DNA from 2 places in the Variovorax sp. P1_H12_2 genome. Region 2 is predicted to be linked to the other one. Evidence: riboswitches for the same ligand, from Rfam matches in the RefSeq annotation. Region 2 holds a riboswitch; the other holds the start of a gene.
The links. A riboswitch is a leader RNA that binds a small molecule or an ion and turns the genes downstream of it on or off. The one in region 2 is predicted to bind thiamine pyrophosphate.
Positions count from the first base shown of each region.

Region 1: it holds a riboswitch for thiamine pyrophosphate, as region 2 does, so the genes downstream of both, AC1D2K_RS05385 (LuxE/PaaK family acyltransferase) here and thiC (phosphomethylpyrimidine synthase ThiC) in region 2, are expected to answer to the same signal.

Region 1 is NZ_JBFUCI010000029.1:848-5,006, reverse strand. It holds gene AC1D2K_RS05390 (acyl-CoA reductase) at 1-1,340, opposite strand, end outside; gene AC1D2K_RS05385 (LuxE/PaaK family acyltransferase) at 1,337-2,452, opposite strand; TPP riboswitch at 2,523-2,616, opposite strand; gene AC1D2K_RS05380 (class I fructose-bisphosphate aldolase) at 2,793-3,821, shown strand; gene AC1D2K_RS05375 (hypothetical protein) at 3,894-4,159, shown strand, end outside.
Region 2 is NZ_JBFUCI010000089.1:4,931-9,089, reverse strand. It holds gene thiC (phosphomethylpyrimidine synthase ThiC) at 102-1,982, opposite strand; TPP riboswitch at 2,063-2,168, opposite strand; gene AC1D2K_RS11670 (VTT domain-containing protein) at 2,196-3,182, opposite strand; gene AC1D2K_RS11665 (DUF3047 domain-containing protein) at 3,222-4,064, opposite strand.

The DNA of each region.
Region 1 (4,159 bases), on a different contig from region 2:
CCGATGGCCGTGATGCGGGTGACGCCGGCAGCGCCCAGCAACTCCGACAGCCGGAACAGTTCGGCCGGTGCGGCCGCCACGCCCGCGGTCTGCAGAAAGGGCGGGTGCGCGGCCACTTGCGCGATCACCTGTTCCAGCGAATCGACCGCGACGACCTGGATGCTGCGGTTCAGCGCCGTGGGGGCCAAGGCCCGCGCTTCATCGGCGTAAGCGACGCCCCAGGCCGCACCGGCTTCGCCGATCAGCTCGCAGACAGGCTCGCCGCCGCCCGACATCGACTGCAGCTCGATGGCTTGCCGCCATCCGGCGACCGCGGCCGACTCCTCCAGCGCCAGGGCCCGGCGCGGGAAGCGGTTGTGCAGGTTGGCGAGCTCGCTGGCGAGGTACTGGGCGAATTCGCGCGGCGACACCTTGCCGCCGCGCTCGACGTAGAAGACATGCGGCGAATAGCAGCCCTGCTGGTCGTAGCGCATCACGTCCCAGGCGGCCAGGCGAGCCGTCGCCGGCGCGCGCAGGGTGTCGAGGGCCGCGGCGCCGACCAGGCCGAAGCCCAGCTTGTGGCCGTACGCCAGGAAGCGCGTCGTGACCGGGAGGCGGCGGCGGATGTCGTCCAGCGCGTCGTTGCCGCCGTAGGCGAGCACCGTGTCGGCCTCGGCATAGAGGGCCGACGCCTGTTCCTTCTCGCCGCCTTTCCACCACACCACGGCCAGGCAGTCGGCCAGCGGCGGGTGGACCTCGGCCAGCAGCCGCGCGAACAGGCCTGCGAACAGCGGCTCCGCGCTCGGCAGCTTGCCGATGTTGCCGGCCTTCACCAGCAATCCGCAGACCAGGCTCCACAGCGGCAGGGCCGGCACGTTGCCGGCCCAGCTGTGAACCAGCAGATCCGGCCCGAACGCCTTGGCCGCGCCGCCCTTGGGTCGCGGCTGGAACTCGTCCAGCAGCTTGGGATTGGCGAAGTCTTCGGCGACGAAGCGATGCAGTTGCGGCGCGCGAAAGGTCTGGAGGAAAGCCGTGAGGCCCAGGCGGACCATTTCGGCGTCATAGCRGCTGACGATCGGCAGCAGCTGGTCGGCCTGCATGCGGCAGGGGTCGGCCGGGTCGAGCAGGCGGGCGATCGCGCGATCCACCACGGCCACGATCTGCGACACGGTCATCGTCTTCAGATGGAGGCGGCTGGCCTGCTTGACCCGCAAGGCGAGCGCGGTCATCTGTGGCGGACTCAGCACGGGCACCGCGACTTCGAGCCGCGTGGTGCCCGATTCGAAGACCAGAGGCTGCCACTGCACGTCCGCCGGCGCCAGGCCAGGCAGGTAACCGGCAACCGCGCGRAGTGTCTTCATGCCGCTGCCGCCCGGATGAATTCCTCCACCGCCAGCGAACAGCCCTTGGCCTCAGCGCCTTCGGCGCGGCCGAGCAGCAGGAACCCGCCGTCGGCGGCCAGGCCTACGTCCTCGGTCAGGATGGTGGTCACGGAATTGAAGTTGGCGAGATCGCAATGGACCAGGATTCCGCGCTCGCTGCGCGCGACCTCGCGGCCCGTGAGCGGGTCGACCAGGCGCGAGCGGATCCAGTGCGGCCCCGACTTCACCGACGGCACCGACGCATTGCCGGCGTCGTAGAACTGCGTGCTCAGCTCGGTCATGCCGTACATGTTGATGCACTGCGATCGTTCGATGCCGAGCCGCGCCGACAGCTCCGCATAGAAGGCGTCGAGCGGCAATTCGCGCGACTGTCCCTTGTAGCCGCCGGTGTCCAGGACCCGGCTGCCTGCCGGCAGGCGGAACGACAGGCCGCGCTGCTCGAGTTCGTCGATCAGATGCACGAAGCTGTAGCTGGCGCCGAGCAGCGCATAGGGCGAGCCGCGGCGTTCGGCGTCCGCCAGCGCATCGCACAGGCCGGCGATGTCCAGCCCCTGCGGGCTCACGAAGTAGCGACTCTCCTCGGTGCCGAATTCATTCAGCGCGAGCGCCAGGTAGTGGGCCAGCGAGGAATTGGCCAGCACGGTTTCGGTGGGGAACAGGATGCCCATGCGCATCCGGCCGCTGCCGCGCATGAACCGGTTCGAGAAGTTGCGGATCATCGACCGGTCGTAGACCGCCAGCGTCGGATGAAAGTGACGGCCCTTCACCTCGCTGCGGGTCGTGCCGCTGGTCATGAAGACCCGGTCCGTGGCGGCCGGCGGCTCGCACCGCAGGTCGAGTTCCTTGAAGGCGTCGATCGGCACCGCCGGGATGTCGCTCCAGCGCTTCACGTGGCGCAGGGTTGCGCCGCGCCGCTGGCAGAAGCGCCGGTACGCCGGGTTGTTGCCGTACTGGTGGGCGAACAGGCGCAACGCCAGCCGATCGAACGCGTCGTCGGTGCACCCGTCCTGCGCGATGAAGGCGAGCACGTCGGCGACCACATCGCCGGCCGCGGCTGTGGCCGCGGGTCGATCTGCAGGGGGCTGGTTCATAAGGAGACTTCTTCGTGACCGTGAAACGGATGCTCCGAAGGCCACTTCGAGCACGGCAGGATCCGCCGATGATCGAAGTGTTGGCTCTTCTTCCGCCGGCATTAACCGGTTCAAGTTCGCGGGTTTGAATCTCAGCACTGTCGTGTGCACCCCGGAGCGTTGGCGATATTACATGCATCCCGGAGGTGCTGCTGCGAAGCGTGTTCACCGGGATCGGATGAAGGGTCATCGGATGCCCGTGCACGTGCAGACCTCGACCAAGACACCACGGCCGGCATGGGCTTGCGCTCCGGCGCCTCGAAGCAGGAGACTGAGTCCCGCTCGAACGAAGGGATCCGCCATGGCCACTTCCGATGATCTTCAAGCCACCGTGGAAGCGCTGGTTCGCAGGGGCAAGGGAATTCTTGCCGCCGACGAGAGCGGTCCGACCATTGCCAAGCGCTTCAAGGCGATCGGCGTCGAGTCGACGCCGGAGAACCGGCGCGCCTACCGCAGCCTGCTGCTGTCGACGCCCGGCCTGGGCGAGTACGTCAGCGGCGTCATCCTGTACGAGGAGACCCTGGGCCAGAGCGCGGACGACGGCGAGCTGCTCGCGGCCCTGGCCGCGCGGCAAGGCATCGTGCCGGGCATCAAGGTCGACGCCGGCAAGGGCCCGCTGGCACTCGCGCCCGGCGACGAGATCACGCAGGGACTCGACGGACTCGCCCAGCGCCTCGAAGCCTACGTGACGCAGGGCGCGCGCTTTGCGAAATGGCGCGCCGTCTACAACGTCTCCGGCACGCTYCCGAGCCGGATGGCGATCGAGGCCAACGCCGAGGCGCTCGCGCGCTACGCGGCGATCTGCCAGTCGCAGGGGGTGGTGCCGATCGTCGAGCCGGAGGTCCTGATCGACGGCGACCACAGCCTGGCGCGCTGCGCGGAGGTCACGCAGGAGGTGCTGCACGAAGTGTTCGTGGCCTTGCATCGCTATCGCGTGGTGCTCGAGCATATCCTGCTGAAGCCCAGCATGGTGGTGCCTGGCAAGGCGCATGCGCGGCAGGCCGGTCCCGAGGAGGTGGCGGCGGAGACCCTCCGCGTGCTGCGGCGCGCGGTGCCGGCGGCGGTCCCGGGCATCAACTTCCTGTCGGGCGGGCAGTCGCCTGTCGAAGCGACCGCCAACCTGGATGCGCTCAATCGCCCGGGCCGGCAGCCCTGGCAGCTGAGCTTCTCCTACGGGCGCGCGCTGCAGGATCCGGCGCTGCAGGCGTGGCAGGGTCAACCTGCCCATGCGCGCGCGTGCCAGGACGCGCTGCTCAAGCGGGCACGGCTCAATGGCCTGGCCAGCGAGGGGAAGTACAGCGCGGGGATGGAAGGGGAAGGCGCCCACTAGCGTCGATGGGGCGCGGTCATGCGGCCCGTCTTGCACGGCACTGCTGCGGCGACAATCCGAGGCTCCTTGAAAATGAACGCATCCATGCCGCTCGAACCGAACCTTCCTCTCTCCCCTGCGGATCCTTCGCCCGCGTCGCTGGAGACGAAGCGCGCGGCCCAGAGCGAGGGCAAGGCCCGTCGCTTGCGCAACGAAGCCGAGAAGCTCGCAGCCTGCTGCCTGGTCGTTCGCGCGGCTTCTGCTGCAGCGGACCACGAAGCGTTCGCCGAGGTGAGCCGTGCCGCGTCGAAGGCGCTTCGCGCCAAGTTCGGCGCTGGATCGATCACGTCGGCGTTTGC
Region 2 (4,159 bases):
GACCAATGCCAGGGATACCGCGGAACCGGCTTTGCCGGGCCACTGGTATCGCCCCCCTTGAGGGGGGGAGGCGCCGCAGGCGCTTCGGGGGATGTTTCATTTCAGGCCGGCTGGATCGGAATGTAGATCTCGCCGCCGGCCGCCTTGAACTCGGCCGACTTGCCGGCCATGCCATCCTCGACCGCATCGCCGGCCTCGATGCCGCGCTGGGCGGCGTACTCGCGCACCTCCTGCGTGATCTTCATCGAGCAGAACTTCGGGCCGCACATCGAGCAGAAGTGCGCCACCTTGCTGCTGTCCTTGGGCAAGGTCTCGTCGTGGAACTCGCGCGCGGTGTCGGGGTCCAGGCCGAGGTTGAACTGGTCCTGCCAGCGGAACTCGAAGCGCGCCTTGGACAGCGCGTCGTCGCGCGAGCGCGCTCCCGGGTGCCCCTTGGCCACGTCGGCCGCATGGGCCGCGATCTTGTACGCGATGATGCCCTGCTTGACGTCGTCGCGGTCCGGCAGGCCCAGGTGCTCCTTGGGCGTCACGTAGCACAGCATCGCGGTGCCGGCCCAGCCGATCATCGCGGCGCCGATCGCGCTGGCGATGTGGTCGTAGCCCGGCGCGATGTCGATCGTCAGCGGGCCCAGCGTGTAGAACGGCGCCTCGTGGCAGTGCTTGAGCTGCTCGTCCATGTTGGCCTGGATCAGGTGCATCGGCACATGGCCCGGGCCTTCGATCATGGTCTGGACGTCGTGCTTCCAGGCGATCTGCGTCAGCTCGCCCAGCGTGCGCAGTTCGGCGAACTGGGCCTCGTCGTTGGCGTCCGAGGCGCAGCCGGGGCGCAGGCCGTCGCCGAGCGAGAAGCTCACGTCGTAGGCCTTCATGATCTCGCAGATGTCCTCGAAGTGCGTGTACAGGAAGCTCTCCCTGTGGTGCGAGATGCACCACTTGGCCATGATCGAGCCGCCGCGCGAGACGATGCCGGTGCGCCGGTCGGCCGTGAGGTGGATGAAGGGCAGCCGCAGCCCCGCATGGATCGTGAAGTAGTCGACGCCCTGCTCGGCCTGCTCGATCAGCGTGTCGCGGTAGATCTCCCAGGTCAGGTCTTCCGCCACGCCGCCGACCTTCTCCAGCGCCTGGTAGATCGGCACCGTGCCGATCGGCACCGGGCTGTTGCGCACGATCCAGTCGCGCGTGGTGTGAATGTTGCGGCCGGTGGAGAGGTCCATCACGTTGTCGGCGCCCCAGCGGATCGCCCAGACCAGCTTCTCGACCTCTTCCTCGATGCTCGAGGTGACGGCCGAGTTGCCGATGTTGGCGTTGATCTTGACCTTGAAGTTGCGCCCGATCGCCATCGGCTCGACTTCCGGGTGGTTGATGTTGGCCGGGATGATGGCGCGGCCGCGCGCCACCTCCTCGCGCACGAATTCGGGCGTGATGATCTTCGGGATGCGGGCGCCCATCGGGTTGCCGGCCAGCCGCTTCTCGCGCGCCTCGTCGGCCATGTACTCGGCCATCCATTCGCGGCGGCCGTTCTCGCGCAGCGCCACGTACTCCATCTCGGGCGTGACGATGCCGCGCCGCGCGTAGTGCATCTGCGTCACGTTGGCGCCGGACTTCGCACGCCGCGGCGTGCGCTGCAGTGCGGCGGCGCCGGCGCGCAGTTCGGCGATGCGCCGGGCGTCGCGGTCCGCGTGCGTCGCGCCGTCGTCAAGCGCCAGGTGCAGCCGGCCTTCGTAGCTCTCGGTGTCGCCGCGCTCGGCGATCCAGGCGTCGCGCACGCCAGGCAACCCGCGACGCACATCGATGTCGGCGGCCGGATCGGTGTACGGGCCGGAAGTGTCGTAGAGCGAAACCTGTTCGCCGTTGGACAGAGCAACCTCGCGCACCGGCACCCGCAGGTCGGGCCGGCCGCCGGCGATGACGCCCTTGGTCGAGGCGGGAAAGGGCTCGCGCGTGAGCGTGAGGAGGGAGGCGAACTTGTCGTGGGCATTCATGCGGGGCACTCCGGGTTGTGGATCAACGGGTGCTCCGCGATGCCTCCTTGCGGCACCGCTCGTTCAGGGACGAGAGGGCGCCGGGGAGTCGCAGCTCTTCTTACGCTGGTATGAACCAGATCAAGTTCGCGGGTTTGGCCGCTTGGCCATCTCAGCACGCGTCTGCGTGCACCCCGGAGCGGGGCCGATTCTAGGCCGCCTGCGGCCGCAGGATCAAGCGGTTCGTGCAACCGCCAGCGGAACGACCACCCGCTTCGGCTCGGCGGCGCCGGACGCGTCGGCCGCAGTCATCGCCACCCAGGCGTCCAGCCCGCCCGCCAGCACGCGCACCCGCGGCTGGCCGGCGGCCATCAGCACGCGCGCCYCCGCGATCGCCGAGGCGTCGTCGGGGCAGTCGCAGAAAACCACCAGCTCGCGCCCATCGGCAAAGGTGTCCAGCCGCTTCGGCAACTGCTTGAGCCCGATGCCGATGGCGCCGGGGATCGCCCGCGCATCGAGGGCGCGCGCCTCGTCGGAGCGCACATCGATCACCGTCAGCCCGGCGCCCGCCGCCAGGGCTTCGCGCAAGGCCTCGACCTGGATGTGCTCGATGTCGTCGGCCTGCTGCTGCGCCAGCCGGCGTTGGCGATAGCGCCAGCCGATGAATGCCGCCAGCGCCAGCACGCCGAGCACCAGTGCGGTCAGGCCGATGTTGGAGATCACGGTCAGCACGTCCTGGATCGCGGCGTGGAAGATCCGGCCGACGAACAGGAAGGCCAGCGTCCAGATCAGCGCCGCCACGGTTTCATAGGACAGGAAGCGCAGGTTCGACATGCCGAGCGCACCCGCCATCGGCGGCGCCACCACCGACACCCCCGGCACGAACTTGGCTGCGATCAGCGACAGTCCGCCCCAGCGGCCGAGGATCGATTCGCTGCGCCTGACGCAGGAGTCGGGCGACAGCGAGATGCGGCAGAGCAGTCGCATCACGCGGTAGCCCCAGCGGCGTCCGGCCAGGAACCAGACGCCATCGCCGAGGATGTTGCCGAGCACTGCCGCCACCACCACCGCGACGAAGGACACCTGCCCGCCGACCGTCAGCCCGCCGGCGACGATCAGGAAGGGCACCGCCGGCACCGGCGCGCCGAGGCGCGTCGCCAGCGTGGCGGCGAAGACCAGGGCGGCGCCCTGGCTGGCAAGGAGTGCGACAAAGTCGTTCATGGCTTTCGGGACGTTGACAGTCGATGAGATGCTGCGCTGTTACTGGCCCTGCGTCGGAGGACGCTCGGCGGGAGCCGGCCCGGCAACCTGGGTCGCCAGGGCGCCGCGCAGGTCCAGGTCCGAGAAATAGGCGAGGCCGTGGCCGTGCGTGTTGTCGGCGTCGGCCGAGACGGCGACCGCCGTCACGTCGGGCAGGAGGTCGCCGGCCTCGTCGCCGAAGGCGCGCTTGTAGTCGGTCAGCAGGTTGCGCCGTTCGGCGATCCAGCTGCCCGGCTTGGGCGCCGCGCCCGATTCGAGCACGACCATGCGGATGCGCTTCGTGAACGCGTTGTCGAACGCGTTGCCCTTGGCTTCCTTGTTGTCCCAGACGTAACACAGGGTCTCGGTCGGCACCGCCTCGCCGGTCGCGCGGCGCGCCAGCGACAGACGGGTGCGCTCGCCGACGGACAGCCGGTCGGCCGGAAAATCGAAGAAGACGCAGACCTTGGCGGCGCCATCGTCACCCGAGCGCGTGCGCAGGTCGGCGCCCTCGACGAACGCCTCGACCCGCCAGCGCCAGGCCAGCGTGGCCTGACTGTTGAGCTCCACCCTGACGGGGTGGACCAGATTGCCGTAGGAGCCATTGGCGTCGACCTTGAGCACGCGCTGGCCCTCGAGTTGCTCGACCTCGAACCGGGTCGGAACCTTGTTGGGCAAGGTGGTGAAGTGCCACGGCGCCGGCGCCTGGGCGCCGGTCGCGCTCGAGAAGGGCGTGAGCACGGACTTGTCTTGCGCGCGCGCGTGCGGCGCGGCCATCCAGAGCAGCGCGGCCAGGGCCGGCAGGGCCATCGCGGTGCACGGCCGCCGCCAGTCTCCCGTGCGAAGAAGCGTCCTGCTGCCCATGATTCACCTCTTGGCCCCGTGGCCCGTTGAACGCGCTCGCGCTGCGCTTTCGGCGCAGCGCTCACAAGCTGCGAAGTGTGGAGCAGGAGCGGCGC